Phreatobacter oligotrophus: one gene and its partner. The protein of the gene in region 1 binds, or shares a complex with, the protein of each later gene. Links are inferred from orthologs where the notes say so. Each region holds a gene or a part of one and is shown on either strand. Other genes may lie near its edges. The genes, in order: C8P69_RS15005 and moaD.

The links.
Region 2: the proteins of C8P69_RS15005 (region 1) and moaD are in contact, whole or in part, in a crystal structure (PDB 1FMA), measured with the Escherichia coli proteins. The link is inferred for Phreatobacter oligotrophus from one-to-one orthologs.

The regions. Positions count from the first base shown.
Region 1 is NZ_PZZL01000006.1:117,204-131,177, reverse strand. Bases 9,896-12,729 are described here. They hold C8P69_RS15005 (molybdenum cofactor biosynthesis protein MoaE), read left to right. Parts: upstream 9,896-10,991; coding sequence 10,992-11,468; downstream 11,469-12,729. Other genes in these bases: C8P69_RS15000 (putative bifunctional diguanylate cyclase/phosphodiesterase), read left to right, coding at 11,607-12,729; C8P69_RS15010 (glutathione S-transferase family protein), read left to right, coding at 10,350-10,979; C8P69_RS15015 (glycosyltransferase family 2 protein), read left to right, coding at 9,896-10,319. Also shown: C8P69_RS15060 (YfhO family protein), read right to left, coding at 1-1,712; C8P69_RS15055 (ATP-binding protein), read left to right, coding at 1,927-3,339; C8P69_RS15050 (hypothetical protein), read right to left, coding at 3,346-3,891; C8P69_RS15045 (nuclear transport factor 2 family protein), read left to right, coding at 4,057-4,473; C8P69_RS15040 (hypothetical protein), read right to left, coding at 4,498-4,773; C8P69_RS15035 (hypothetical protein), read right to left, coding at 4,875-5,144; C8P69_RS15030 (pyridoxal phosphate-dependent aminotransferase), read right to left, coding at 5,600-6,802; C8P69_RS15025 (Bug family tripartite tricarboxylate transporter substrate binding protein), read left to right, coding at 6,960-7,973; C8P69_RS15020 (glycosyltransferase family 87 protein), read left to right, coding at 8,042-9,265; more of C8P69_RS15015, read left to right, coding at 9,330-9,895; more of C8P69_RS15000, read left to right, coding at 12,730-13,388; C8P69_RS14995 (ABC transporter substrate-binding protein), read left to right, coding at 13,539-13,974. UniProt on the Escherichia coli protein: Converts molybdopterin precursor Z to molybdopterin. This requires the incorporation of two sulfur atoms into precursor Z to generate a dithiolene group. The sulfur is provided by MoaD.
Region 2 is NZ_PZZL01000003.1:474,834-489,276, reverse strand. The notes cover bases 4,239-7,103. They hold moaD (molybdopterin converting factor subunit 1), read left to right. Parts: upstream 4,239-5,477; coding sequence 5,478-5,729; downstream 5,730-7,103. Other genes in these bases: C8P69_RS09395 (TIGR02302 family protein), read right to left, coding at 6,876-7,103; C8P69_RS09400 (MBL fold metallo-hydrolase), read left to right, coding at 5,741-6,859; pgsA (CDP-diacylglycerol--glycerol-3-phosphate 3-phosphatidyltransferase), read left to right, coding at 4,858-5,481; C8P69_RS09415 (disulfide bond formation protein B), read right to left, coding at 4,239-4,757. Also shown: C8P69_RS09435 (acyl-CoA synthetase), read left to right, coding at 22-1,563; tRNA glutamyl-Q(34) synthetase GluQRS, read right to left, coding at 1,898-2,794; C8P69_RS09425 (DNA-3-methyladenine glycosylase family protein), read left to right, coding at 2,854-3,501; C8P69_RS23830 (hypothetical protein), read right to left, coding at 3,517-3,687; C8P69_RS09420 (HNH endonuclease), read left to right, coding at 3,635-4,198; more of C8P69_RS09415, read right to left, coding at 4,203-4,238; more of C8P69_RS09395, read right to left, coding at 7,104-9,653; C8P69_RS09390 (threonine/serine dehydratase), read right to left, coding at 9,747-10,688; C8P69_RS09385 (DUF429 domain-containing protein), read right to left, coding at 10,737-11,492; C8P69_RS09380 (transglycosylase domain-containing protein), read left to right, coding at 11,491-12,171; C8P69_RS09375 (AprI/Inh family metalloprotease inhibitor), read left to right, coding at 12,215-12,922; C8P69_RS09370 (enoyl-CoA hydratase/isomerase family protein), read left to right, coding at 13,021-13,809; C8P69_RS09365 (SDR family oxidoreductase), read left to right, coding at 13,838-14,443. UniProt on the Escherichia coli protein: Involved in sulfur transfer in the conversion of molybdopterin precursor Z to molybdopterin.

The DNA of each region.
Region 1 (13,974 bases):
ATGCGCAGCGGGTTGTAGCCGTTGGTGGCCTCGAAGCCATAGACCATGGCGGCGTTCTGCCAGGGCCCGCCGAGGCCGACGATCTCGACGCGCGGGCGGGTGGCACGCGAGCCGTGCTTCTTCAGCTCGCGGGTGAGGGTGGCGATGATGCCGGCGTCGCGGCCGGCCGGCTTCTCGAGGAAGGCGTACCAGGCGCGCGGCTCGGCATTGAGGGAGGAGCCGGCATTGCGCAGCACGAGTTCGCCGCCGGTGACGACGACCGCAAGGCTCGCAGCCGCGAGGCGCAGGCGCGCCGTCTTCGGCCAGGCCAGGAGGACGATCAGCGCGACATAGATCGGCGCGACCTTGGCGATGGCGAGGGCTGACTCCCAGCCCTTGCCGGAATGGGCCGAGAACTGGATCGCCCAGGCGAGCACACCCGCCGTGCCGAGCCCAAGGCCGATCGCCACGACCCGGTTGAGGCGGGGCAGGCCGCGGCGGACATAGTCGGCGAGGAGGAAGCCGGCGAGATAGGCGAGGCCGATGACGACGATGAAGAGGCCACCGACCGGCCGGCGGAAGCGCGAGACGCCCGGCACATGCTCGAAGAGGAAGGGGAAGACCGGCGTGTAGCGGCCGAGCGCATAGGCAAGGCCCGCCAGCGCCACGATGGCGAAGACCCGCCGGCCGGAGGCGAAGATGCGGCCGCCGGCAAGGCCGTGCCAGAGCAGGAGCAGCGCGGTCAGCGTGCCGGCGAAGAGATAGTTGAAGGAGCGGTCGGTGCTGTCGATGCCGGGCCGCGTGCCATGGCTCGGACCCCAGTCGCCGGTGGCGCTGGGCTGCAGCGAGCCGAGGGCGTCGGGGGCGAAGAAGGTGGCGAGGTTCACGGGGAACCAGGACGAGGTCAGCGCCGTCTCAAGGTCCACCGCGGGGCGGTTGGAGAAGCTGGCGAGCTGAGCGGTCAGCAGGATCGGCACCACCATGAGCGCGGCGCCGAGCAGCGCCATCAGCACGAAGAGGTGGAGGCGGCGGCCGAGATAGGCGAGGGGGCGCTCCTGCACCGCCACCTTGGTCAACGCATAGGCGACGAGGATGGCGCTGAGCAGCATCGGCTCCTGGGTGCGGCCGATGGCCAGCAGCACGGCGGTCAGGGTGAAGCCGATGGCGGACAGGATCGACCGGCGGTCGAGGGCGATGTCGAGCAGCAGCAGCGCGAGCGGGAAGAGGCCGTAGGCGGTGATGATGCCGACATGGTTCATGCGGCCGGCAACGACGCCGCCGAGCATGAAGACCGTGGCCGCCAGCACGGAGGCCGCGGCCGGCCAGCCGATGCGGTGGCCGTGGATGGCGATGGCCAGGCCGCCGACGAGCAGGTGGCAAAAGACAAGGAAGTCGAAGGCGAAGAGCGACGGCTCCGGATCGAACCAGGCCCAGATCAGGAAGGGCGGCTGGAAGATCAGCGACTGCGGGTCGGCGATGCTGGGATGGCCGGAATAATGGTAGGGGTTCCAGAAGGGCGTCGCGCCGGAATGGATGGCCGAGGCGAGGAACCGGAAGAAGGCGTAGAACTGGTTCTTGGAGTCCCAGGGCACGACGAGGTCGTTCAGCCACCACTGCATCCAGGCCGCCGTCCAGACCAGCGTGACGGCGAGGAGTGCGATGGCGAGGCCCGCGCGAGGGGATGCTGCGACGCTGCGCCACAGGCCCGCAAGGCGGGTTTGGGACGCGAACAAGACGGACGCGCCACGTGAGGCGGCGCGGGCCGGGCTTTGCAACGACACTGGCAGTCCCCCTGGACCACTTAGGATCCGACATTTTCACTGAAACGTGATCGACTCAAATTTCAAGTGATTTGTCGGTTCTCCCGGACCAGAGACCACAAACGACATTTACCGGACGTGAACGGGATTGGGTTGCAGCGCGGCGACGGGGGGGCGATAAGCGGGCATGTCCACGCTCGACCGTCAGCGCTCGACCTATGGTGGCCTTCGCGGCGTCCTCGCCAATCTCGCGAGCCGCTTCTCCACCTTTTCAGACCTGTCGGGCCGGCGGTTCAACGACCTGATGCCGAAGGGCCTCTATGCCCGCTCGCTCATCATCGTCATCGCGCCGATCGTCATCCTGCCGTCCGTCGTCGCCTATGTGTTCATGGAGCGGCACTGGCAGCTCGTCACCTATCGCCTCTCGGCGGCGGTGACACAGGACATCGCCGCCCTCATCGACATCCACCGCACCTATCCGGCCGACCGTGACGACGCGACGCTGAAGCGCATCGCGCGCGAGCGCCTGAACCTGATGGTCGACATCCTGCCGCCCGAGCCCCTGCCGGTGGCCGGGCCGCGGCCGTTCTTCGACGTGCTCGACGCCGCCCTGTCGCGGGAGATCGCGCTGCAGGTCGGCCGGCCCTTCTGGATCGACACGGTCGGCAATTCGGCGCTGGTGGAGATCCGCATCCAGCTCGAGGACGGCAAGATCATGAAGGTCTTTGCCCGGCGCGGCATGGCCTATGCCTCGAACAGCCACATCTTCCTCGTCTGGATGGTCATCGCCTCGCTGGTGCTGATCGCCATCGCCATCCTCTTCCTGCGCAACCAAATCCGCCCCATCCAGGCGCTGGCGGCCGCTGCGGAGGATTTCGGCAAGGGGCGCGAGGTCGCCGGCTTCCGCCCGCGCGGGGCGAGCGAGGTGCGCCAGGCGGCGCTGGCCTTCATCGAGATGCGTCGGCGCATCGAGCGGCAGATCGACCAGCGCACCACCATGCTGGCGGGCGTCAGCCATGACCTGCGCACCATCCTCACCCGCTTCAAGCTGGAACTCGCGCTCCTTCCCGAGGGACCGGAGACGGAGGCGCTGCGCCGCGACGTCGATGAGATGGGGCGGATGGTCGAGGGCTATCTCGCCTTTGCCCGCGGCGATGCCGGCGAGGCGCCGGCCGTCACCGACATCGAGATCATGCTGAAGGAGATCGGCGCCGATGCCGAGCGCACCGGTGCGCCGACCACCGTTGCCTATCACGGCCAGCCCACTGTGAAGGTCCGCCCCGACGCCTTCCGCCGCTGCATCGCCAATCTGGTGGTCAATGCGGCGCGCTATGGCGACGCCATCGCCATTACCGGCCATCGCGACCATCGCTGGCTGACCGTGACGGTGGACGATGACGGGCCGGGCATTCCGGCGGAGAACCGCGAGGACGTGTTCAAGCCCTTCCTGAGGCTCGACGACGCCCGCAACGTCGATGATGGCGGCTCGGGCCTCGGCCTTGCCATCGCCCGCGACATCGCCCGGTCCCATGGCGGCGAGATCAGCCTGTCGGACAGCCCGCTCGGGGGCCTCAGGGCGACGGTGCGCGTGCCGGTCTGACCGGCGTCAGGCCGCCGCTTCCGCGTCCGCGCCGATCCAGCGCTTCTTCGCCGCCAGAACCATGTCGTGGACGAAGAGCGACAGGTGGCCGGCGGTGATGGCGGCCGACAGCGCCATGCCGAAGATCCAGTAGCCCGGCATCGAGGAGAGCGCCGTCGTCGGCGAGGGAATGCGGCTCGCCTGGTCGAGGATCGGCTGGGCCAGCCAGGACATGAGGATGAGCCCGGCCAGGCCGCCCATGACGATGGCGGTGGAGCGGATATTGGCGAGCGGCTCGCTCGGGCCCACGAGGGCCCGCAGCGCGCCGACGAGGGTGAGGCTGAGCACGGTCGCCCAGGAGACGGCGTGGAGGCCGGCATAGACCTGCGCCTCGAAGATGCGATGGGTGGCGACGAGGGCGTCGATCCGCGCCTCCAGCGTGTCCGGCGACATCCAGAACAGCGAGAGGCGATAGCCCGGCACGGGTTCGATCAGGCCCCAGCCCGTGGTCGCGGCGGCGAGCGCCGCGGCAGCGAGATAGATCCCGCAAAACGTGATGACGAGCCGCCGCATGGACCCGAGCCTCCCATATCCCGGAGGCGACCCTAGGAGCGGGGCGGGGCCCTCACAATCGAAAGGTTAAGAGAGGGTTAACGGCGCGTCCCATCCCCGGTTCGGCCGGATTGCGGGCCGGCGGCTGCGGGGCGAGGCTCCCGGCCATACCAGGGAGGACGACCGATGACCGATCTTCACGCCGCGATGCCCGCCGCCATCCGCCGCTGGCACGCCGTCGCCGAAGCGCGGGATGTGGCCGGCCTCGCCGACCTGCTGGCGGAGACGGCGGTGTTCGAAAGCCCGGTGGTCCACACGCCGCAGGAGGGGCGGGCGATCACCACGAAATATCTGGCAGCGGCCTTCCAGGTGCTCAACAACGAGGCCTTCCACTATCCGAACCAGTGGTTCGGCGAGCGTTCGGCGGTGCTGGAATTCGCCACCGTCATCGACGGCATCGCCGTCAACGGCATCGACATGATCAGCTGGGACGAGGCCGACCGCATCACCCATTTCAAGGTGATGATCCGGCCGCTCAAGGCCATCAATATCGTCCACGAGAAGATGCGCGAGACGCTGATGGCGATGGCCGCCAAGGGCTGAGCGCAGTTCGGCGCTGAGCAGGGCTCAGCGCTGGCAGATGGTCGGGGTCGAGACGGCCTCGCCGGCGGGGCGGAACTTCAGCACCTGCGAGCCACCGAGGACCTGGCCGTTCGGCACCCAGTCGCCCGAGACGGTCATGGCCGGCGGCGTGGCGGTGCACAGGCACGGGCCGCAATAGGTGACAGGGCGGGTGCCCGGCGACTGCGCCGGGGACTGGGCGGGCGCCGCGTTGGCGCCGGCGGCAAAGCCGGCAGCGAGGACGAGGGCGGCAAAGGCGGTACGGGCGATGCGGGTCGACATGGTCTGTCTCCGGTCGGCGGCGCTGTCGGGCCGCAGGACGATGAACTTGACCATGGGTGGCGGTGGGCGGCGGAAAGGTTCAAACCGCCTAAGATTTTTCGTCAGCCCGGCGATTGCGGCCGCCGGCACGAGGAGGCGGTCCGGCCGGCCTCATGCGGCTGGAAGCGCAGGGTGATGCGGTCGCCCATGCGACCGCTCGGACGCCATTCGCCGGGAACGGGCATGTCGGGCCGCTCCTCGTCGCAGAGGCAGCCGGTGCAATAGAGGACGGGCTGGGGCGTCACGGCACGCGGCGCATCGCCGGAGAGACCGGCAAGGCCCACCACGGCGGTGACGGCGGCAGCAAGGGAGGAGAGCGGCATGAGGGGCATCGGGCGATCCTCCCGCGGACGAATGCCCCGAGAACAGCCCCTCAGGGTAAAGGTTCCATTAACGGCCTGGCCGTCGCGTGTTGGACATCCCGGCGAGAGGCGCCGTGTCGCCTGGGATCGTCACGAAGAGAGGCCCTGAAGCCGCTCACTTGGGAGTGGGTCGCGGGGATTGGCGGAAAGGTTCAGCCGACGCCGATCATCGTTGCGACGGGAATGCCCCACCCTCTCCCTCCCCTCTGGCGAGGGGAGGGAGACCACGATGTCCCGATCCGTCCGGAGCGGTTGGGCCAGGCTCAGCCGTTTCGAAGGGGCCACGACGCCAAAGCCTCCCTCCCCTCGCCAGAGGGGAGGGTGAGGGTGGGGCATTGGGGAAAGCAGGAGACCTGATCACCTCCGGAACGAAAAAGCGCGCCGGCGAGGGCGCGCTTTTCTTGTGTCCGGAGGGGGACAGGAGTTCAGCGCAGCTCGGCGCAGAACTTCTGGATCTTCTCGCAGGCCGCGGTCAGCGTCTCGGTCGATTCCGCATAGGAGAGGCGGAAGGCCGGGCCGAGGCCGAAGGCCGAGCCGTGGACGACCGCGACGCCCTCGCTCTCGACGAGCTCCATGGCGAAGTCCTCGTCCGTTGCAATGGTCTTGCCCGAGGGGGCCTTCTTGCCGATCACGTCCTGGATCGAGGGATAGACGTAGAAGGCGCCTTCCGGCGTCGGGCAGGACAGGCCCTTGGCCTGGTTCAGCATGGAGACCACGAGGTCGCGGCGCTGCTCGAAGGCCTTGCGGCGCACGGGGATGTAGTCCTGCGTGCCGTTCAGCGCCTCGACGCCGGCCCACTGGGCGATGGAGTTCGGGCCCGAGGTCTGCTGGCCCTGGACGAGGTCCATCGCCTTGATGAGGGCCTCGGGGCCGGCAGCGTAGCCGATGCGCCAGCCGGTCATGGAATAGGCCTTGGACAGGCCGTTCATGGTCAGGGTGCGCTCGTATAGGCCGGGCTCGACCTGGGCCGGGGTGGTGAAGGTGAAGTCGCCGTAGACGAGATGCTCGTACATGTCGTCGGTGAGGATCCAGACCTGCGGGTGCTTCATCAGCACGTCGGTCAGCGCCTTCAGCTCCGCGCGGGTATAGGCCGCGCCCGTCGGGTTCGACGGGGAGTTGAAGATGAACCACTTGGTCTTCGGCGTGATCGCCTTGTCGAGGGCCTCGGCGGTCAGCTTGTAGTTGGTCTCCGGGCCGGCCGAGACGAAGGTCGGCGTGCCGCCGCAGAGCGCCACCATCTCCGGATAGGACACCCAGTAGGGGGCGGGGATGAGGACCTCGTCGCCGGCGTTCAGCGTCGCCATGAAGGCGTTGAACAGGACCTGCTTGCCGCCGGTGCAGACGATGGCCTGCTGCCACTTGTAGTCGAGGCCGTTCTCGCGCTTGAACTTGGCGACGATGGCCTGGCGCAGCTCGGTGATGCCCGAGACGGCCGTGTACTTCGTCTTGCCGTCGGCGATGGCCTTGATGGCCGCCATCTTGATGTTGTCCGGCGTGTCGAAGTCGGGCTCGCCGGCCGAGAGCGAGATGACCTTCTTGCCCTGCGCGTTCAGGTCGCGGGCCTTCTGCGCCATGGCGATGGTGGCAGAGGGCTTCACGCGCTTCAGGGCGTCGGCGAGAAAGGCCATGGTCGACTCCGTCGAGTTTGAAAATCCCCGAAGGCACGTTATGACCGCGTGCAAATTCTCCGCGGCGCCTCGGCGTTCCGGCGGGGACGTTTAGTCGCGCGTCACGGCGCGAACAAGCGAAAAACATTCATAGAAGCCATCATCAGGAAGGGACCCCATGAGCAGCTCTGCGCGCAGCATCGGCCGGGCCACGCGCCGCGGCGTCGTCCTCGGGTTTGGCGGCCTCCTCGCCGCGCCCCTCTTCATCCGCGGCGCCTCGGCCCAGGCCTGGTCGCCGTCGCGGCCGGTCAAGCTGGTCGTAGCCTATCCGGCGGGCGGCCCGACCGACGGTATCGCCCGCATCGTGGCGCAGGACATTTCCGGTCCCCTCGGCCAGCAGGTGGTGGTGGAGAATGTCGGCGGCGCCTCAGGCGCCATCGGCACGCGGCAGGTCGCCCGCGCCGATGCCGATGGCCACACCATCACTTTCGGCAACAACCAGACGCACGGGAACAACATGTTCCTGCTGAAGGAGCCGGGCTACGACGCGGTGAAGGACTTCTATCCGCTGGCCGGCGCCGGTGCCTTCGAGCACATCTTCGTCGTGAAGAACGACCTGCCGGTCCGCACCATTCCCGAGCTCATCGCGCTCGCCAAGTCGAAGCCGGACGCGCTCAACTACGGCTCGACCGGCGTCGGCTCGGGCTCGCACCTGTCGACCGAGCTCTTCATGGTGCGCACCGGCATCAAGATGACGCATGTGCCCTATCGCGGCGCGGCGCCGCTGGTGCAGGACATCGTCGGCAACCGCATCGACGTTGCCAACTCGACCATGGCGAGCGTCTTCACCCAGATCCAGGGCGGCCTGCTGCGGGGCATCGCCATCGGCTCTCCGAAGCGCAATCCGCAGCTGCCGAACGTCGCCACGCTGCGCGAGCAGGGCGTGACCGACGCCGACGCCGAGAGCTGGACCGGCTTCTTCGCCCCGGCCGCGACCCCGCAGGCGGCCCTCGACCGGCTGTCGCGCGAGATCCTCGCGTCGCTGGCGAAGCCCTCCGTGGTCGAGGCCATCACCAAGCTCGGCTTCACCATCACCGTGCGCGATCCGGGCGCCTTCCGGCCCTATCACGCCCAGGAGATGCAGACCTGGGCGGAGATCATCCGCGCCGCCAACATCCAGCCCTCTGGCTGAGACCGCGCGGCTAACCTTGTCTTAGCGCCTTGCTGCGATGGTGCCCCGGTTGAGCAACCGGGGCATCCATGCTGGCCTCCCTCCGCAGCGGCGACTGGCTGACCGAAGATCGCGCGCGCATCTATGCGCTGATGATCGCGCTGTTCGGTGCCGCCTCGCTCGTCTTCATCTGGACGACCGGCGGGCCGATGACGGACCGGTTCGGCCGGCCGATCGCCACGGACTTCTCGGGCATGTGGACGGCCGGGCGGATGCTGGTCGGCGGCGATGCCGTCGGCCTCTTCGATCCCGAGACCCATTTCGCCTTCCAGCGGCAGGTCTTCGCCAACCCGGCTGTCGACGTCTATGGCTGGCACTATCCGCCCTTCTTCCTGGCGGTCGCGGCGCTGATGGGGCTGTTGCCCTATGTGCCGGCGCTGATCGCCTGGCAGGCCTCGACCTTCGCGCTCTATCTCGCGGCGGTGAGGGCCATCGCCCCGCCGCACCGGGCGCTGCTTGCGGTCGCCATCGGCTTTCCCGCCGTTTTCGTGACGCTCGGCCACGGCCACAACGCCTTCCTCACCGCTGGCCTCCTCGGCTTCGGCCTCCTGCTCCTGCCGACGCGGCCGGTCATCGCCGGGATCTGCATCGGGCTCCTCGCCTACAAGCCGCAGTTCGGGCTCGTCCTGCCGGTGGTCATGCTGCTCGGCTGGCATGTCCGTGCCGTGCTCGCGGCCGGCGTCACCGTTCTCGCCATGGCGGCGGGCGTGACGCTCTGGCTCGGTCCAGAGGTCTGGACGGCCTTCCTCAAGGGCGCGGTCTTCACCCGCGAGGTGATCCTCGAACAGGGCATCACCGGCTGGGCCAAGATCCAGTCCACCTTCTCCGCCTTCCGCTCCTTCGGGGCGCCGTTGCCGCTGGCCTATGGCGCGCAGTTCGCCGTCACCGGGCTCGTCGTCGCGACCCTCGCCCTTGCCGCCTGGCGGCGGGCCGACCACCGCCTCGTCGCCGCCCTGACCGCCACCGGCGCGCTGCTCGCGACGCCCTACTGCCTCGACTACGACATGACGATCCTGGCGGTCGCCGTCGCCTTCACCGCCGCCCACGGCGTCGAGAAGGGCTTTGGCCCCTACGAGAAGACGCTGCTCGCCGCCGTCTGGCTGCTACCGCTCGTCGCCCGGCCCGGCATGATGGTGACCGGCGTGCCCATCGGCGTCCTCGTCATGGCCCTGTTCTTCGGCGTCCTCGCCCATCGTGCGTTCGGGCCCGACCTCCTCCGCCTCTCCGCCCGCTGGAGCCCCGCCCGTGGCTGAACCGCAGAAGCGCACCGCCCGCCCCGCCGCCGCGCCCGCGGCCGGCAGCCCGGCGCGCGCCCTCATCGACGACCTCGCCCGCCGCCTTGCGGCCGAAGCCTCACGCCCCTCCGTCGCCGTCCTGCTGCCCTGCTACAACGAGGCGGCGACCATTGCCGCGACCGTTGCCGCCTTCCGCGCCGCGCTGCCGGAGGCCACCGTCTACGTCTATGACAACAATTCCACCGATGGCACGGCGGAGGCGGCGCGCGCCGCCGGCGCGGTGGTCCGCCACGAGCCCTTCCAGGGCAAGGGCAACGTCGTCCGCCGCATGTTCGCCGACGTCGATGCCGACATCTATGTCATGGCCGATGGCGACATGACCTATGACCCGACGGCGGCCCCGGGCCTGGTCGACCTGCTGCTGCGTGACCAGCTGGACATGGTGGTCGGCGCCCGGGTCGACAGCGAGGAGGCCGCCTACCGGCGCGGCCATCGCTTCGGCAATGCGATGTTCAACCGCATCACCACGACCCTGTTCGGCTCGCCCTTCAAGGACATCTTCTCGGGCTACCGCGTCTTCTCGCGCCGTTTCGCCAAGTCCTTCCCCGCCTCGTCCTCGGGTTTCGAGATCGAGGCGGAGCTGACCGTGCATGCCATCGACCTGAAGCTGCGCACCGGCGAGGTGCCGCTGCCCTATGGCAAGCGCCCTGAGAATTCGCACTCGAAGCTCAAGACCTATCGCGACGGCGCGCGCATCCTCTGGACGCTGGTCAATATGTATCGCGCGGTGCAGCCGCTGCGCTTCTACGGCCTGATTGCCGGCGTGCTGGCCATGGGGAGCCTCGGCCTCGCCGCACCGATCATCCAGACCTATCTCGAGACCGGCCTCGTGCCGCGCTTCCCCACCGCCATCCTGTCGGCGGCGGTGATGCAGCTCGCCTTCCTCATGCTGGTCTGCGGCCTCGTGGTCGATGCGGTCTCTGGCGGACGACGCGAGATGAAGCGCATGCGCTATCTCGACCTGCCGGCGCTCGCCTGCGAGCCGCCCGCGGCCCATCGTCCCGGCGGCTGACAATCCCGCTGCGTTCGCTATAACGAACGCATGAGCCTCGTCCTCCATGCCGCCCAGCGTTCGGCCAATTGCTACAAGGTGCGCCTGCTCCTGGCGCATCTCGGCATGCCCTTCGACCTGCGCGACGTCGACATCCTGCGCGGCGACACCCGCACGCCCGAGTTCCTCGCCATGAACCCCCGCGGCCGGGTGCCCGTGCTGCAGGTCGAGGGCGGCACCGTTCTGATCGAGTCCAACGCCATCCTCATGTATCTCGGCGAGGGAACCCGCTTCCTGCCCGAGGACAAGCTGTGCCGGGCGATGATGATGCAATGGCTGTTCTTCGAGCAGAACTCGCACCATCCCTCCCTCGGCGAGGCGCGGTTCTGGATGGCGCTCATCCCCGGCGGGCGCGACCTCAAGCGCGACCTCGTCGACGACTGGATGGAGAAGGGCGAGGAAGCCCTGTCGCGGATGGAAAGCCAGCTCGCCCGCTCGCCATTCGTCGCCGGGGACCGGATGACGCTCGCCGACATCGCGCTCTATGCCAACACCCATCTCGCCCACGAGGCGGAGTTCGACCTGACGCCGTTCCCGGCGGTGCGCGGCTGGATCGACCGGGTTGCGGCCGAGCCCGGCCATGTCGGCATGGACTGGCGTCCGATGCCGGTCGCGGCCTGAGGGAGGCGGATCATGGCGGTGCGCGTCCAGCGTGAGGATTTCGACATGGGGGCGGAGGTCCGCCGCCTCACGGCCGGCCGCGTCGATGTCGGGGCGGTCGCGACCTTCACGGGCCTCTGCCGTGGCGTGACCGGCAGCACCACCATCGGCGCCATGACGCTCGAGACCTACGAGGCCATGGCGCTGGCCGAACTTGGCCGCATCGAGGCCGAGGCGCGGGGGCGCTGGCCGCTGCAGGACGTGCTGATCGTCCATCGCTACGGCCGGATGGAGCCGGGGGACAACATCGTCCTGGTGGTCACGCTCTCCGAACATCGCGAGGCGGCCTTTGCCGCGGCCGAATTCCTCATGGATTTCCTCAAGACCCGCGCGCCGTTCTGGAAATTCGAGGAGGCGGGCGGGGAGGGGGCCTGGGTCGCGGCGAAGGAGGCTGATGATGCCGCCGCCACCCGCTGGCAGGCTGCCGAGGACGGTCCCGCGCGCTCCTGACCGGGGCGGCGTTTCGCCGCGACGTATGGTGAACGGCGCTTAACCCTGTCGCGCCGACCCGGCTGGTCCATTGGCAAGGGTTGCCCGGCTAACAGCGTGCGGCCGGCGCGGGGCCGGCGTGCAGGGCATCAGCAGGACATGGGACGGGACACGCCAAGGGAGACCTATGGCCGGGGGCTGAACAGCATCCCCCTGCGCTTCGCGCTGCTCAGCTTTGTGGTGGCGCTGGCCGCCGGCGGGCCGCTGAGCTTCGTCGTGCTGACCCGCATGGCGGATGATCAGCCGGTCGCGGCGGCCGCCGTCATCGCGCTCGGCATGGCCGCCATCTCGGCGGGCATGATCCTGCTCGCCGCCCGCAAGCTCACCAGCACCATCGCGGCCATCCAGCGCTCCACCGATGCGGTGGCGGCCGGCCGCTTCGACGAGGTTTTGGATGTCGATTGCGCCTGCGAGATCGGCGGGCTCGCCGAGAGCTTCCGGCGCATGGTGCAGCGGGTGAATGCCAGCATCGTCCGCATGAACGTCCTCGCCCATACCGACCTCGTCACCGGCCTGCCGAACCGTGCGGTGGTCACCCACGTCCTCAACCTCGCCGCCGGGCGCGCCCAGGACGGCTGCGAGGGCGCGTTGTTCTTCATCGATCTCGACGGGTTCAAGGCGGTCAACGACACCTATGGCCATCGCGCCGGCGATGAGCTGCTGCGCCAGGTCAGCCGTCGCATCGTCGTCGATGGCTTCGGCCGCCAGCCCGAGGATCTCGCCAGCTGCACCAATGCGCTCGGCGAACTGATCGATGCCTGCCCTGACGATCTCGTCGTGGCGCGCTTCGCCGGCGACGAGTTCGTCGCGTTGCTGCCCGGCGCAGCGGACATGGCGGTGCTGCGCGCCCGCGCCGACGCCATCCTCGCGGCCCTGCGGCGGCCGTTCCGCATCGCCGGCCATGACATCGTCATCGGCGCCAGCATCGGCATTGCCCGCGCGCCGGACGATGCGCCGGCGCTGGGCGAGCTCATCAGCCTCGCCGACTTCGCCATGTATGTCGCCAAGGCGCGCGGCAAGAACACCGCCGTCTTCTTCGACCAGGACCTGCGGGACCTCGTGCGCGAGCAGGCGGAGCTGGAGGCCGACCTGCGGCTCGCCGTCGAGACCCAGGCGATGGAGCTGCACTACCAGCCGAAGGTGTCGACCACGACCGGCGACCTCGTCGGCGTCGAGGCGCTGCTGCGCTGGACCGATCCCAAGCGTGGCGCCGTCGCGCCCTCGCATTTCGTGCCGCTGGCCGAGAAGGTCGGGCTGATGGAGGACCTCGGCCGCTTCGTCGTCACCGCCGCCGTTCGCCAGCAGGTGATCTGGTCGGCGGAGGGGCTCGACCTGCCGGTCGCCATCAATGTCTCGCCGCGCCAGCTCGAGGACCCTTCCTTCGTGCCCGAGCTGCTGGATCTGGTGACACGCAGCGGCGTGCGCCCGGAGCTGATCGAGGTCGAGGTGACGGAGACCGCGCTGATCAGCGACTATGCCGAGACGGCGGCCAAGGTGCGACTGCTGCGGCAGGCGGGGCTTGCCGTCGCCATCGACGATTTCGGCGTCGGCTATTCCAATCTCTCGCACCTCTCGCGCCTGTCGGCGACGGCGCTGAAGATCGATCGTTCGCTCATCGAGCGCGTGACCGAGGACGAGAAGGCAGAGGCCATCATTCGCGCCGCCATCGACATGGCGCGGGCCCTCGGCCTGACCAGCGTCGCCGAGGGCATCGAGACGCCGCAGCAGGCCGCCTTCCTCGCGAGCGCCCGCTGCGACGTGCTCCAGGGCTTCCTCTATGCGCGGCCCATGCCCCCGGCCGACCTCCTCGCCTGGCTTGCGGCGCGCCGCACCAACCCGGTGGCGGATCTGACGGACGGGTTGAGGCAGGCCCTGTCCTGAGCGACCCGGGACGGGGCTCGTCCAGCTAGCCACAAATCCCTGTTTTCGCATGTGTTTCCTGCGCCGCGCCGGGGCCTCCCGTGCAGCGGTGCATCTTTACAGGCGAGGGTGCCCCGCCCATCGTGGCGGCTTCCAACCCCGGAGGTCGTCATGGGCCGCACGCTGTCCCGCCGCCATTTCCTCGCCACGACGGCCGCGGCCGTCTCCGCGCCCCGCCTGTCGCTGGCCCAGGGCGCCAATGTGCTGAAATTCGTGCCGCAGACCGACGTCGCCGTGCTCGATCCGGTCTGGACCACGACCTATCCGACGCGCGACCACGGCTACCTCGTCTTCGACACGCTGTTCGGCATGGACGGCCAGTACCGGATGCAGCCCCAGATGCTGGCCGGGGCGGTGACGGAGGCCGACGGCAAGGTCTGGACGCTGACCCTGCGCGACGGCCTGAAGTTCCATGACGGCACGCCGGTGCTGGCGCGCGACTGCGTCGCCTCCATCAAGCGCTGGGGCGCGCGCGACGCCTTCGGCCAGGTGCTGCTAGCGGCGACCGACGAGCTCTCGGCGCCCGACGACAAGACCATCCGCTTCC
Region 2 (14,443 bases), on another replicon or contig:
GAGGAGGCCGGGAGGGCCGCCATGCCTGAGGAAACACCCCTGTCGCGCGGCATCGTCAGCGGCGCGCGGCAGCGCGACCCCGAGGCCATCGAAACCCGCACCCGGCGCATCGCCGGCGGGCTGGAGCGGCTCGGCGTCGGGCCCGGCGATTGCGTCGCCATCCTGATGCGCAACGACATCGCCTTCCTCGAGGCGACCTATGCGGCGGCAACGCTCGGCGCCTATGCGGTGCCGGTGAACTGGCACCTGAAGCCCGACGAGATCCGCTACATCCTCGACGATTGCGACGCCAAGGTGCTGGTCGGCCATGACGACCTGCTGGAGCCGCTCGCAGGCCACCTGCCGGAGGGGCTCACCGTGCTCGCCGTGCCGGTGCCGCCGGAGGTGGCGGAGCATTTCCCGCAGAGGCCGGGCACGGCCCTCGCCGGCGCCGAGGCCCTGGAGGCCTGGATGGCGCGCCAGGAGCCCTATGCGGGCGCCGCCCGCCCGGCGCCGATGAGCATGATCTACACCTCCGGCACGACAGGCCGGCCGAAGGGCGTGCGCCGCAAGGCGCCGACCCCGGAGGAAGCCAAGGCGACCGAGGGCCTGCGCGCCCTCGTCTATGGCCTGAGGCCCGGCGTCCGCGCGCTGCTGCCGGGGCCGCTCTATCATTCCGCGCCCAATTCCTTCGGCATCCGCGCGGGGCGCCTCGGCGGCGTGCTGGTGCTCATGCCGCGCTTCGATGCCGAGGAGATGCTTCGACTGATCGAGGAGCACCGGATCGATACGATCTTCATGGTGCCGACCATGTTCGTGCGGCTCCTGAAGCTGCCCGAGGCGGTCCGCGCCCGCTACGACAGCTCCTCGCTGCGCTTCGTCATCCATGCCGCCGCGCCCTGCCCCGCGGACGTCAAGGCGGCGATGATCGCCTGGTGGGGGCCGGTGATCCATGAGTTCTACGGCGGCACCGAGACGGGGCCGGTGACCTTCGCGACCTCGCAGGACGCGCTCCTGAAGCCCGGGACGGTCGGGCGGCTGTCACCGGGCGCGGAGATCCGCGTCGTCGACGAGACGGGCGCCGTGCTGCCGCAGGGCGCCATCGGCGAACTCTATTGCCGCATCGCCGGCTATCCCGAATTCACCTACCACAAGGCGCCGGAGAAGCGGCGCGAGGTCGACCGCGACGGTTTCATCACCTGCGGCGACGTTGGTTATGTCGATGCCGACGGCCACGTGTTCCTCTGCGACCGCAAGCGCGACATGATCATCGCCGGCGGCGTGAACATCTATCCCGCCGAGATCGAGGCCGCCTTGCTCGGCCTGCCGGAGGTGCGCGACTGCGCCGTCTTCGGCATCCCCCATGCCGAGTTCGGCGAGAGCGTCATGGCGGTGGTGGAGCCGCAGCCGGGCGTCGAGATCCGCGTCGACGAGCTGAAGGCGAAGCTCGCCGCGCGCATCGCCGACTACAAGGTGCCGCGGACGATCGAAGTCAGCCACAACCTCCCACGGGAGGATTCCGGCAAGATCTTCAAGCGGCGGCTGCGCGATCCCTATTGGGCGGCGGCGGGCCGGACGATCTGAGGGGCGAACGGGCTCATCGGGCCGACGATTGATCCGCCCCCCTTGCCGTCCTCTGTGGCTCGGGTGGGCGGATGGCCCCTCACCCTTCCCTCTCCCCGCACGCGGGGAGAGGGGGACCACGATGTCGCGCTGTTTCTCTGTCGTCGTGCCAAGCACGACCGTCGCCGACGAAGCCTCAACGCTGTTGCCCCCTCTCCCCGCAGGCGGGGAGAGGAGGACCACGATGTCGCGCTGTTTCTCTGTCGCGGTGCCAAGCACGACCGTCGCCGATGAAGCCTCAACGCTGTTGCCCCCTCTCCCCGCACGCGGGGAGAGGGAAGGGTGAGGGGCTTCGTCAGAACCCCAATTGCCGCCTGAGCTCCGCCGCCGTCACGCCCGCCTCCCGCAGCGCCCGGAATCCCTCGGCTTGGTCGCTCTTCGAGAGCTTGCGGCCGTCCGGCCCGAGCAGCAGGTCATGGTGGCGATAGAGCGGCGCGGGGAGCCCCAGCAGCTCCTGCAGCAGACGATGAACGGCGGTGGCCTCGAACAGGTCCATGCCGCGGACCACATGGGTCACGCCCTGCAGCGCGTCGTCGGTGACGACGGCGAGGTGGTAGCTGGTGCCGAGGTCCTTGCGGGCGAGAACCACGTCGCCCCAGCGCGCGGGATGGGCGGGCACGACGCGCAGGGGCTGGCCGGCCGCATCCACCTCGGTCCAGGTCAGCGGCGCGTCGAGCCGGGCCAGCGCCGCCGCCATGTCGAGGCGGAGCGCATGGGGCTCACCCGCCGCCAGCCGCGCGGCGACCTCCTCCGGCGGCATGGCACGCCCCGATCCGGCATAGAGCGGCGCGCCGTCGGGATCGTTCGGCCAGGGGCGGCCTGTCTCCCGCGCCCGGGCCTCCGCCAGCGCCTTCAGGTCGCTGCGGCTCTCGAAGCTCGGATAGACGAGGCCCATTGCCTGGAGCCGGGCCAGCATGGCGCGGTGGTCGGCGAGATGCTCGGACTGGCGCCGGTGGGGCGGCTCGAAGGGGATCCCCAGCCAGGCGAGGTCCTCGATCATCGCCGCTTCCAGATGCGGCGGGCAGCGGGCGCGGTCGATATCCTCGATGCGCAGCAGCAGCCGGCCACCGAGCACGGCCGCCAGCCGCTCGTTCTCCAGCGCGCTCAGCGCATGGCCGAGATGGAGATAGCCGTTGGGGCTCGGGGCGAAACGCAGGACCGCCTGCGGTTCGAGGTGGTGGGCTGGTGCCATGGGGGAGCCTATGGTCAAGGCATGGTCCTTCGACAAGAGGCGACCGGCAAGGGACACGCATGACCATCGCCAGCGATGACGACCTCGACCGGGCCATGGCGGCGCTTTCGGCCGCCTGCCCGGTCATGGCGAGGCTCGCCGCGGCCAACGGCCGGCCGCCGCTGCGCCGGCGTCCCGCCGGTTTCGAGGGGCTCGTGCACGTCGTCGTCTTCCAGCAGATCTCGACGCTGGCGGCGCAGGCGATCTGGGATCGCACCCGCGGGGTTTTCGGGGCCATCACGCCGGAGGCGCTGGCGGCAGGCAGCGACGAGGCCTATCGCGCCGCCGGCCAGTCGCGGCCGAAAACCCGGACGCTCCGGGCGGTGGCAGCAGCCGTTCTCGACGGCACGCTCGACCTCGACCAGATCGGTTCGCTGCCGGCCGAGGAGGCCGAAGCGGCGCTGACCCGCGTCTCCGGCATCGGCCCCTGGACGGCGGAGGTCTATCTCCTCACCTGCCTCGGCCATCCCGATGCCTGGCCGGCCGGCGACATCGCCCTGCAGGCCGCGGCAGCCGATGCGCTGGGGCTTCCCGCACGGCCAGACGCAGCGGAGATGCGAGTTCTCGGCGAGCGCTGGCGTCCGCATCGCGCCGTGGCGGCGCGCCTCCTCTGGGCCCATTACGCCTTGCTCAAGGGCCGTTCCGGTGCGCCGGTCACGCAGAGCTGATGGGCTCCGAGGGCTTCACAAGAGCGACACGAACCCCATACTATTCATCAGTGCCTGAATTCGCGGCTCGCGAATCACCGAGCCGCCCGATCGCAAGGAGTTCATCTTGACGGTCGCCGTATCGCCCGAGGCATTGCCGGTTTCGACCGCAATCTCTCCGGGTTCATGGCCGGCCCTGGTGCTCAACGCGGATTACCGCCCGTTGAGCTACTACCCCCTGTCGCTCTGGTCCTGGCAGGACACGATCAAGGCCGTCTTCCTCGACCGCGTCACCGTGGTCTCCACCTACGACAAGGCGATCCACTCGCCGAGCTTCGAGATGCGCCTGCCCAGCGTCGTCTCGCTCAAGACCTACGTGAAGCCGTCGCGCAACCCGGCCTTCACCCGGTTCAACGTCTTCCTGCGCGACCGTTTCCGCTGCCAGTATTGCGGCCACGGCGAGGACCTCACCTTCGACCATCTGATCCCGCGCTCGAAGGGCGGCCAGACCACCTGGGACAACGTGCTGACCGCCTGTTCGCCCTGCAACCTCCGCAAGGGCTCGATGACGCTGAAGGAATCCGGCCTCACGCTGGGCCGCCTGCCCTTCGCGCCCTCGGTCCAGGACCTGCACGCCAATGGCCGGCTTTTCCCGCCGAACTATCTGCACGAGAGCTGGATGGACTATCTCTACTGGGACACCGAACTGGAGCCGTAAGGGCTCAGGCGGTCTCGCGCGGCCGGCTCGCCGCCACCAGCGCCACGGCGGCCAGCACCGTGGCGATCACCACGTTCCAGCCCGCCAGCGACACGCCGAGGAAGCGCCAGGCCGCCACCGTGCAGTCGGCCAGCGGCTTCGCCGTCTGGATCTGGCGGAGAAGGTCGCCGGGATTGCGGGCGATGGCGATGGGCTGGGCGCAGGTGGTCGGCCCCTGCCAGAAGCCCCATTCGGCGCCGGCGTGATAGACGCCGAGACCCGCGCCCCAGATCATCAGCCCGGCGAGGACGAGCAGCCCGAGGCGAATGACCGGCGCCGGGGCCCGCTTCCAGGCCAGCGCCGCCACGACCAAAGCCGCCGGGATCACCGCGTAATAGGGCGTCCGCTGCTGCAGGCAGAGCGGGCAGGGCGAGAGGCCGACGACGAACTCGAAGAAGTAGGCGCCGAGGATGGCCCCCGTGCCGGCGGCGGCGATGAACAGCGCCGCGGCGAGCCAGGGACGGGCGAGGACGACCGCACCGAGGGCGGATCCGTGGGGGGTGGTGGAGGTCAGCGTCATGACCCGCGTTCTAGACCTTCACGGGGTTCTGTCCAACAGCCAGCGGGCCCGGACGAGGGATTCCATTGACCCGAAGCGCCCCCTCGTCCATCACAAGATCATGAGTTCGGCCGATCCGATCACCCGCCGTCGCGGCGGGGGAACCTACAGCGTTCCCAACCTGCTGACTTACGGCCGGGTGGTGGCGGTGCCACTCTTGGCCGCGTGCCTCTTCGTGCAGGTCATCTACGAGGGCGGCATCTGGCTGCGCTGGGTGGCGCTCGGCATCTTCGTCGCGGCCGCCATCACCGACTATTTCGACGGCTACCTCGCACGGGCCTGGCAGCAGCACTCGGCCATCGGCCGGATGCTGGATCCCATTGCCGACAAGCTGCTCGTCGGCGTGGTGCTGCTGTTCCTTGCCGCCGACGGCACGATCCTCGGCTGGTCGCTCTGGGCGGCCATGGTGATCCTCGCCCGCGAGATCCTGGTTTCGGGCCTGCGCGAATTCCTCGCCGAGCTGCGCGTCTCGGTGCCGGTGACGCGGCTCGCCAAGTGGAAGACGGCGGTGCAGCTGGTGGCGGTCGGCTTCCTCATCGCCGGCCCGGCGGGCGACCAGATCATCGCCGGCGTGACGCTCACCGGCATCGTGCTGCTCTGGGCCGCGGCGATCCTGACGCTCTACACCGGCTACGACTATTTCCGCGCCGGCGCCGGCCACCTGATCGAGGAAGACGAGCGGTGAAGGTCCTCTATTTCGCCTGGGTGCGCGAGCGCATCGGCAAATCCTCCGAGGAGATCGCCGTGCCGCCGGGCGTGCGCACCGTCTCCGACCTCATCGACCACCTGATCTCGCTCGACGAGACCTATGCCCATGCCTTCGAGAACCGCACGGTGATCCGCGCCGCGCTCGATCAGGTTCACGTGAAGCCGGATGCGACCCTCGACGATGCCGAGGAGATCGCCTTCTTTCCGCCCATGACAGGGGGCTAGACTCCCTTTCCATGGCGCCCCCCGACGCTTCGCCCCCGCCGCAGAAATCCCGCCGCTTCAGCCGCCGCCGGCTGCTGGCGCTGCTGGCGAGCGTGCCGGTGATCGGCGGGGCGGGCGGCGCTGTCGCCTTCAACCGGCAGGCCTATTACAGCGGGCCGGTGAGCGACCATTTCGACGGCACCCGGTTCTTCGACCCACACGGCGTGCCGCCCAAGCCCTTCACCGACCTGCTGCGCTGGCAGTTCGGCAATGACGAGAAGGCGCGCTGGCCCGAGACGTGGCCGCTCGCCGCCAAAGACAAGCCGCCGGCCCGGGTCGAGGGCGATGCGATCCGCCTGTCTTACGTGGGCCATGCGAGCTTCCTGTTGCAGACGCGGGGCCTCAACATCCTGCTCGATCCGGTCTGGTCGGAGCGCATGTCGCCGGTCTCCTTCGCGGGTCCGAAGCGCGCGAACCCGCCGGGCATCGCCTTCGAGGACCTGCCGAAGATCGACCTCGTCCTCGTCAGCCACGGGCACTACGACCATCTCGACGCCGCGACCCTGTCGCGCCTGCAGGCGGTCCATCAGCCGCGGGTCATCACCCCGTTGGGTCAGGACGCGATCATGAAGAGCCATGACGCCGCGATCCGCGCCGAGGCCCATGACTGGGGCGACCGGGTCGAGATCGGCAACGGCATGGCGGTGCATCTCGCCCCCATGCGCCACTGGACGGCGCGCGGCCTGTTCGACCGCAACAAGGCGCTGTGGGCCGCCTTCGTGCTGGAGGCGCCGGGCGGGCTCGTCTACCACATCGGCGATACCGGCTATGGCGACGGCCACCATTTCCGCGAGGCCAAGCGCCGGTTCGGTGGGTTCCGCCTCGCCATCCTGCCGATCGGCGCCTATGAGCCACGCTGGTTCATGCGCGACCAGCACATGAACCCGGCGGAAGCCGTGCAGGTGATGATCGATTGCGGGGCGCGGCGGGCGCTGGCCCATCACTGGGGCACGGTGCAGCTCACCAACGAGGCCATCGAGGCGCCGCGCGAGGCCCTGGCCGCAGCGCTGGCCGAGCGGGGCATCGCGCCGGAGCTGTTCCGCGCCATCCGGCCGGGCGACGTGCTGGAACTCTCCGCCGCCGAGGCCTGACGCCCGGCGACGGCCCTTACTGGATCTGCAGGCCGCGCAACAGGCGCTCGAGATAGTCCATCTCGAGCTGCGGGCGATCCTGCTCGGAGAGGCGACGGCGCAGCTCCTCCAGCACCCGCTGGGCCCGCTGGGCGGCGCCCTCGCCGGCATTGGGGATGCGGACGTCGGAATTGTCATTGGCCTCGCGGCCGCGGGTCGGACGGCCCAGCGGGTCGTAGTCCTGGTTGCCGGCCTGGCCGAGGCGGCCGGCCTGCCCGTCCTGGCCGGGCTGTCCCGGACCCTGGCCCTGGCCCTGGCCTTCCTGCATCTGCTGGGCGAGACCCTGCGCGCCGCGCTGGAGATTGCGCAGCGCACGGCCCTGGGCATCCGTCGCGCCCTGGCCATTGCCACGGCCGAGGGCTTCCTCGGCCTCGCGCATGGCGCGTCCGGCGCCGTCGAGGCCTTCCTGCGCCTGACGGCCGGCCTCAGAGCCACCGGGGCCCTGGCCCTGCTGGCCTTCCTGACCCTCGCCGCCCTGGCCCTGCCGGCCGAGCTCCTCGCGCAGCTGGTCGAGCAGCTCGCGCAGCTGGCGCTGGGCGTCGCCGAGCTGGTCGAAGCCCTGTTCGCCCTGCTCGCCGTTCTCGCCCTGCTGACCGGGCTGCTGCTGGCCCTGCTGGCCGCGCTGGCCGTTGCGCTGCTGCTGCTGGTTGCGCTGGGCGCGGCGCTGCTCCTGCTGGCGGCGGAAGGTGTCGTCGCGCAGCTGCTGCTGGCGGCGGATCATGTCGGCGAGCCGGTCGAGCGGGCTCTCGCCCTGTTCGCCGCTCTCGCCGTTCTCGCCCTGCTGCTGCTGTTGCTGGCGGCCGGCCTGCAGGCCCTGCAGCATCTGCTGCAATTCCTGCATCAGGCGCTGGGCCTGGTCGCGGGCGCCGTTGCGGGCGAGGTTCTCGATGCGGTTGAGCATGTCGCGCAGGTCCTGCGGGCGGACCGTGCGGGTGTTCGGGTCGCGCTGGGCCTGCTGCTGCTGGTTGCGGCCGTCCTGACGGTTGCGCATCGCCTGTTCGGCAAGCTCGCGCATCAGCCGGTCCATGGCCTGGCGCAGGTCCTGCGACAGGCGGCGGATCTCCTCCTCGGAGGCGCCGCGCTCGATGGCCTGGCGCAGGCGCTCGGCGGCCTGGGAGACGGCACGCTCGGCCTCGGAGACGTCGCCATCCTCCATGCGGACGGCGATGTCCCAGAGATAGTCCATGACCTCGCGCAGGGCCTCGTCGTTGCGGGCGCGGACGAGGCGGAAATAGGCGGTGCGCAAGCCAAGATAGACAGGCGTCTCGACGCTGAAGACGTCCGGGGCGGTGGTCAGCGCCTCCAGCGCCCGGGCGACGCGCGGGGCGGCATTGGCGTCGAGCGCGAGCAGGCGGCGCTGCTCGACGAGGACGCGGGGGATGGGCTTGGAGAAGACCCGGGACGGCAGCGTGCCGTAGAGCGTGTCGGAGAAGCCCTCATTGCCGGCATCGTCGCGGGCCTTCAGCTTCACCGCCACCTGGAGCCCGGCGAAGGGATGGGTGGTGAAGTCGCGCGCCGTCTGGCCGTTGCCGGCGCGGGTGCGCGCCTGCGGCAGGGTGAGGGGAAGTGGCGGCAATTCGGCCAGCGGCCGCGCGCCGGGGCGCTGCAGCGCCTGGGCGGAGGGCGCGAGGGTCATGGTGGCCTCGGCCTCCTTCACCCCGTAATCGTCCTCGACCTTGTAGGCGAGAACCATCTGGTTGCGCTGGTCGGCCTGCGGCGGACGCTCGAAGGCAATGGTCGGCGCGCCGTCAGCGATGGCCTCGAAGCGCCAGACGATGGGGGCAGCGCCCGTGCCGCTGACGGCGAGCGTGCCGGCGCGGCTGACGGTCCACCGCGTCTCGGCAAGGGCCGCGGCGCCGGGCTGGGGTGCGGCGGGAGCGGGGGCAGGCGTGCCGGTGGCCGCAGCCGTGGCATTGGCCGGGCGCTCAGGCGCCGGCGCCTCGGCGACGCCGCCCTCGGGCTTCACGGCGACATCGGCGAGGCCGGCGACGCGCAGCGTCACCACGGAGCCGGCGGGCACGCGGAATATCTCGGGCTCGGCCTGGACCGGCTGCGGCTCGCCGGAGCGGCGCGTCGGCAGGATCACCGGCGGGCGGGCGGTATATGCCGGCGGCGTCACCCAGGCGTCGATGCGGTAGGTGATGGGGGTCGGCGGGGCGCGCCAGTCGAAGGCGGTCATGAGGCGCGCCATGCGCTCATCGCCGGCGAGGAAGTAGGCCGGCACGATCAGCAGCAGGGCGAGCGCACGCATGGCGTAACGGTCGAGCGCCGGCATGCGCGGCGTCGGAATGCCGGTGCGCAACCGGCCGGCCGCGGCCGCGACACGGGCGCGATGCTCGGCCCAGAGCGCCTTGGCGAAGGGGTCGTTGGCGGTGGCGAGGTCGTCGGCAAGCGCGGTGGCCGGGCGGTGGCCGCCCTCGGTCATGCGGTCGATGCGGCGCAGGGCCTCCTGCTCGCTCGGACGGCGGATGGTGAACAGCGGCCAGGCTGCGCCGAACAGCAGCGCCACGACGAACACAACGCCGCCGAAGCGCGCCCAGTAGGGCACGACCTGCCAGAAGCCCAGCCAGGACACGGACAGGACGCCGCCGAAAATGACGAGGAACAGGACGAGGCGCGGCCAGATCTGCTCCCACAGGAGCACCAGGCGAGCCCGGTCGATCGCATGGGAGAGGGCCAGGTCATAGCCGTTGCGGGCCGGGGCCTGATCCTGGCGGGATTCCTGCGGGCGGTCCTTGTCCATGCCGTCGCTCAAGATCCGCTCCGGTTCGAGGCTCGTGCAGTGCACAAGCTACCATGGTCGTCCTCAAAAACCACCATTTCAAGGCGGCAAACGATCACGGATCGTTCAGCCGGCGACCGTCGCGGCAAGGGCGGCCAGATCGACATTGGCGCCGCAGGCGAGGACTCCAACGCGCTCGCCGGGCGCAGGGCGATAGGCGCCGGAGATGAGGGCCGCAAGGGCCGCCGCGCCGCCCGGTTCGCTGGCGGCGCGCAGGCCGAGCCACAGCCGCTTCTGCGCCTCACGGATGGCATCGTCCGGGACGAGGACGACATGGTCCACATGGGCCTTGGCGGTCTCGTAGACGCGGCCGAAGACATTGCGGGCGCCGAGCGAATCGGCGGCGACCGACTGGACGTCGACATCGACCGGCCCGCCGGCGGCGAGCGCCGCGTGGAGGGCGCGGGAGCCCTCCGGCTCGACGCCGACGACCTTCACCCGACGACCGAACCAGGTGGCGATGCCGCCGATGAGGCCGCCGCCGCCGACGGCGACCAGCACCGTGTCGAGCGGGCCGGCATCCGCCTCCCATTCCAGGCCGACCGTGCCCTGGCCGGCCATGGTCGCCCAGGCGTCATAGGCGTGGACGGAGAGCGCGCCGGTCTCGGCCGCGAAGGCCTCGCAGGCAGCCAGCGCCTCGGCATAGCGGGCGCCGCCGACAACAAGGTCGGCGCCTGTCTCGCGGATGCGGGCGATCTTGGCGGGCGATGAGATTTCCGGAACGAAGATGCGGGCGGGGATTCCAAGGGTCGCCGCGGCATGGGCGACGGCGATGCCATGATTGCCGCCGGAGGCGGCACAGACGCCGGCCGCCGGCATGGTCCCGCCGAGCAGGGTGTTGAAGGCGCCGCGCGCCTTGAAGGTGCCGGTCACCTGCAGGAATTCGAGCTTCATCGCCACCGGCACCGGCGTGCCGAAGGTCTCCGCCGGCAGGGTCAGGGTCGGGGTGTGGCGGATATGGCCGGCAATGCGGGCATGGGCGGCGCGGATGTCGTCGGGCGTGAGCATGGGACTGTCCTTGGAGGCCGGGCACGGGAGCCCGGCCGGCGCGCCGGGTCAAGCCCAGATGGCGACGGGCAGGCCATGCGCATCACGCAGCGGCGGATCGGGAAAGGGCCGCGCCGTGCCGGCGAGCAGGCGGCGGGCGACGAGGGCATTGACCGCGGCATCGAGCAGATCGTCCGGCCCCGCGCCACGCGGCGGTGCGAGGAGAAGCGCTTCCGGGAAGCCTGCCGCGACCAGCAGCGCCCGGCGGAAGGCAAGGCCCGGCGGATACGGCCGCGACTTCACCTTCTTCGGTTCCGGCACCGCCGTCTCGCCGTTGAGCCGCCAGAAGGCGACCTCGGGATGGACCTCATGGACGCGATGGACCAGCGCGGGATCGGCGCGCAGCAGCCGGTCGATCTCACGGATCTTGGGGAAGAGGAAGAAGGCCTGTTTCGACACCTTGCGGGGCGGATCGGAGGTCTCCAGCGCCAGCCGGCAGCATTCCCGATAGTCCTCCGCCTCGACGGCGGCGCGGGAGGGCACCGAAAAGACCGATGACTGGCGCTCGCCGAGGAGCGGGCGCACCAGCGATTCCGGCCCTCTCCCGCCGGGTCCCGCCCGGTCGGGCAGGCCGATGGGCATGTCCACGGCGATTTTTTCGACGCCGACGGTGAGATCGGCGAAATCGCGCGTTATCGTGACGCTCGGCGCGAGCGGACCCTCGGCGGCGATCGTCACGGCGATCCAGCCGGCGGGGCATCCATCGATGCCGCGCACCAGCCGCTCCCGGCCGGGAGCGGTCGTTCCCTCCGATGCGATGGTCATGCTCCGCTTCCTCCGCCGCCTGGTCCTCGCCGGCCTTGTCCTTGCCCTGACGCCCCTCGTCCTGACGCTGGTCTATACGGTGGTGACGCCGATCTCGACCCGCATGGTCTGGCGTATGGTGACCCTGCAGGGCTACGAGCGCACCATCGTGCCGCTGGACCAGGTGGCGCGGGCCGTTCCGGCCGTGCTCATCGCCTCGGAGGACGGGCAGTTCTGCCGCCATCGCGGCGTCGACTGGCGCGAACTGATGGCCGTCATCGACGACGAGGACGGCCCGAGCCGCGGCGCCTCGACGCTGCCCATGCAGGTCGCCCGCAACCTCTTCCTCTGGCAGGGCGATACCGGGCCGACGGCCGTCCTCCGCAAGGGGCTGGAGATCCCCCTGGCGCTGATGATCGACCTCATCTGGTCGAAGCGGCGGATGATGGAAATCTATCTCAACGTCGCGGAATGGGGTCCGACCGGCCAGTTCGGCATCGAAGCCGGGGCGCAGCGCGCCTTCGGCAAGCCGGCGGCGCGGCTGACCACGGGCGAGGCGGCCCTTCTGGTCTCCATCCTGCCGAACCCGATCCGCCGCGATGCGCGGGCGCCGGGGCCGGGGGTTCGGCGCAAGGCGGCGATCATCACCCGCCGGGCGGGGGCGGCGGATCTCTCCTGCCTGCGGCTCCAGGACAACTGACGGCGGGTGGACGAAGGACCGGTTTCGCGTTTCAAATCGGCCCATGGTTCCCGCGCTGCTCCTCGTCGCCGCCCTCATCGTCCCGCCGCCCGCCAGGGCGCAGGCGCCCGCGCAATCCGAGGCCGCGCTGGTGGAGCGCGCCGTCGGCCCCTGGGAGCTCTCCAACCCCTCCGGCAGCCGCAAATGCGCCGTGACCTTCCGCGCCGAACGGGCGGGACCGGGCCGCGGCCTGACGCTGGCCGAGGGCTGCGCGGCCGCCTTCCCGGCGGTGGCGAACGTCGCGGCCTGGTCGGTGGCGCCCACCGGCGCGATCCGCTGGCTCGACCGCGCGGGACAGCCGGCCTTCGATTTCGAGGAAACCGAGGTCGGCATCTTCGAATCGCTCAGGGCCGGCGATCCCACCGTCTATTTCCTCACCAATCTCGGGCTCGCCGGACGGACCCTGCCCACGGCGGACGATGTCGCCGGCGGCTGGAACCTCGGCCAGCCCACAGGACGCGCCCTGTGCAGCCTCGGCCTGAAACAGGAGCTGGCGGCGGATGCCGGCGCCCTCGAACAGCGCTTTGCCCTCGACGTCGCCAGCGGCTGCGAGCGCTCGGTCGCCGCACTCGGCCTCACATCGTGGCGGCTCGACCGCGAGATCCTCGTCATCCTGGGCAAAAGCGGCACCCTCTCCTTCCGCCGCGAGGATGGCGGGCGCTGGGTCAAGACGCCGGCCGACAACCGGCCGCTGGTGCTCACCCGCCCCTGACGCCCCTGCCCGAAATGGGGAGTGGCTTTCGTCCCGCCGATTTCGTCCACTGAAACGATGCTTCGTCCGTCGGAACCGGACGCATCGGGAGGACGATCATGAGCGAAGGCGCCGGGGACTCGGTCCGGGTGGAGAGGACGGGGGCGGTCGCGACCCTCATCCTCAACGAGCCGAAGTCGATGAACGCCATGTCGGCGGGCATCAAGGCGGGGATCGAGACGCATCTGCCCGGGCTCCTCGCCGATTCCGGCGTGCGGGCCATCATCCTCACCGGCACGGGCAAGGCCTTCTGCGCCGGCGGCGACATCCGCTCCATGGACGACCGGGCGACGCTCTCGGTGAAGACGCGGATGACGCGGACCTATCGCTGGCTGATCCCGCTCCTGACCGCCGACAAGCCGATCATCGCGGCGGTCAATGGCGCGGCGGCGGGCGCCGGCCTGTCGCTGGCCCTCACCGCCGACCTCATCGTCGCGGCGCGCGACGCCCGGTTCAAGGCCGGCTTCCCCGGCATCGGCGCCGTGGCCGATCTCGGCCTCGCCTATACCCTGCCGCGGGCCATCGGCCACCAGCGCGCCAGCGACATCCTGCTCACCAACCGCGAGGTCGGCGCCGAGGAGGCCCATGCCATGGGGCTCGTCGCCCGGCTTGCCGAGCCCGAGGCGCTGATGGCGACTGCGATGGAGCTGGCGCAGGCACTCGCCGCCGGACCGACCGTCTCGCTGGCGCTGACCAAGCGGCTGATGCGGCGCGCCTATGAGCTGCCGCTCGAAGGATTCCTGGAGAGCGAGGCCATGGCCCAGGTGGTGGCCTTCGGCAGCGGCGATTTCGACGAGGGCGTTGCCGCCTTCAAGGCCAAGCGCAAGCCGGATTTCAAGGGCCACTGAGAACCCGCGGGAGACAGCGATGACGACGATGTTCAAGGACGGCCTTCTCGCCGGCAAGCGCATCCTGGTGACCGGCGGCGGCACCGGTCTCGGCCGCGAGATGGCGGAGGACTATCTGCGCCTCGGCGCGACCGTGCACATCTGCGGGCGGCGCAAGGGCGTGCTCGACGACACCGCGAAGGAGCTGATGGACCGCCATGGCGGGCAGGTCCACACGCATTCGGTCGATATCCGCGTCGCCCAGGCGGTGGAGGAGATGATCGACGAGATCTTCGCCATGGGACCGCTCACCGGCCTCGTCAACAATGCCGCCGGCAATTTCATCAGCCCGACCAAGGATCTCTCGCCGCGCGGCTTCGACGCCATCGCCGGAATCGTCTTCCACGGCTCGTTCTATGTGACGCTGGCCTGCGGCAAGCGCTGGATCGCCGGCGGCCACAAGGCCTCGGTCATCTCCATCCTGACGACCTGGGTGTGGAATGGCGGGCCCTTCACCGTCCCCTCCGCCATGTCGAAGGCGGGCATCAACGTCATGACCCAGTCGCTCGCCGCCGAATGGGGCCGCTACGGCATCCGCCTCAACGCCATCGCGCCGGGCCCCTTCCCCACCAAGGGCGCCTGGGAGCGGCTCAAT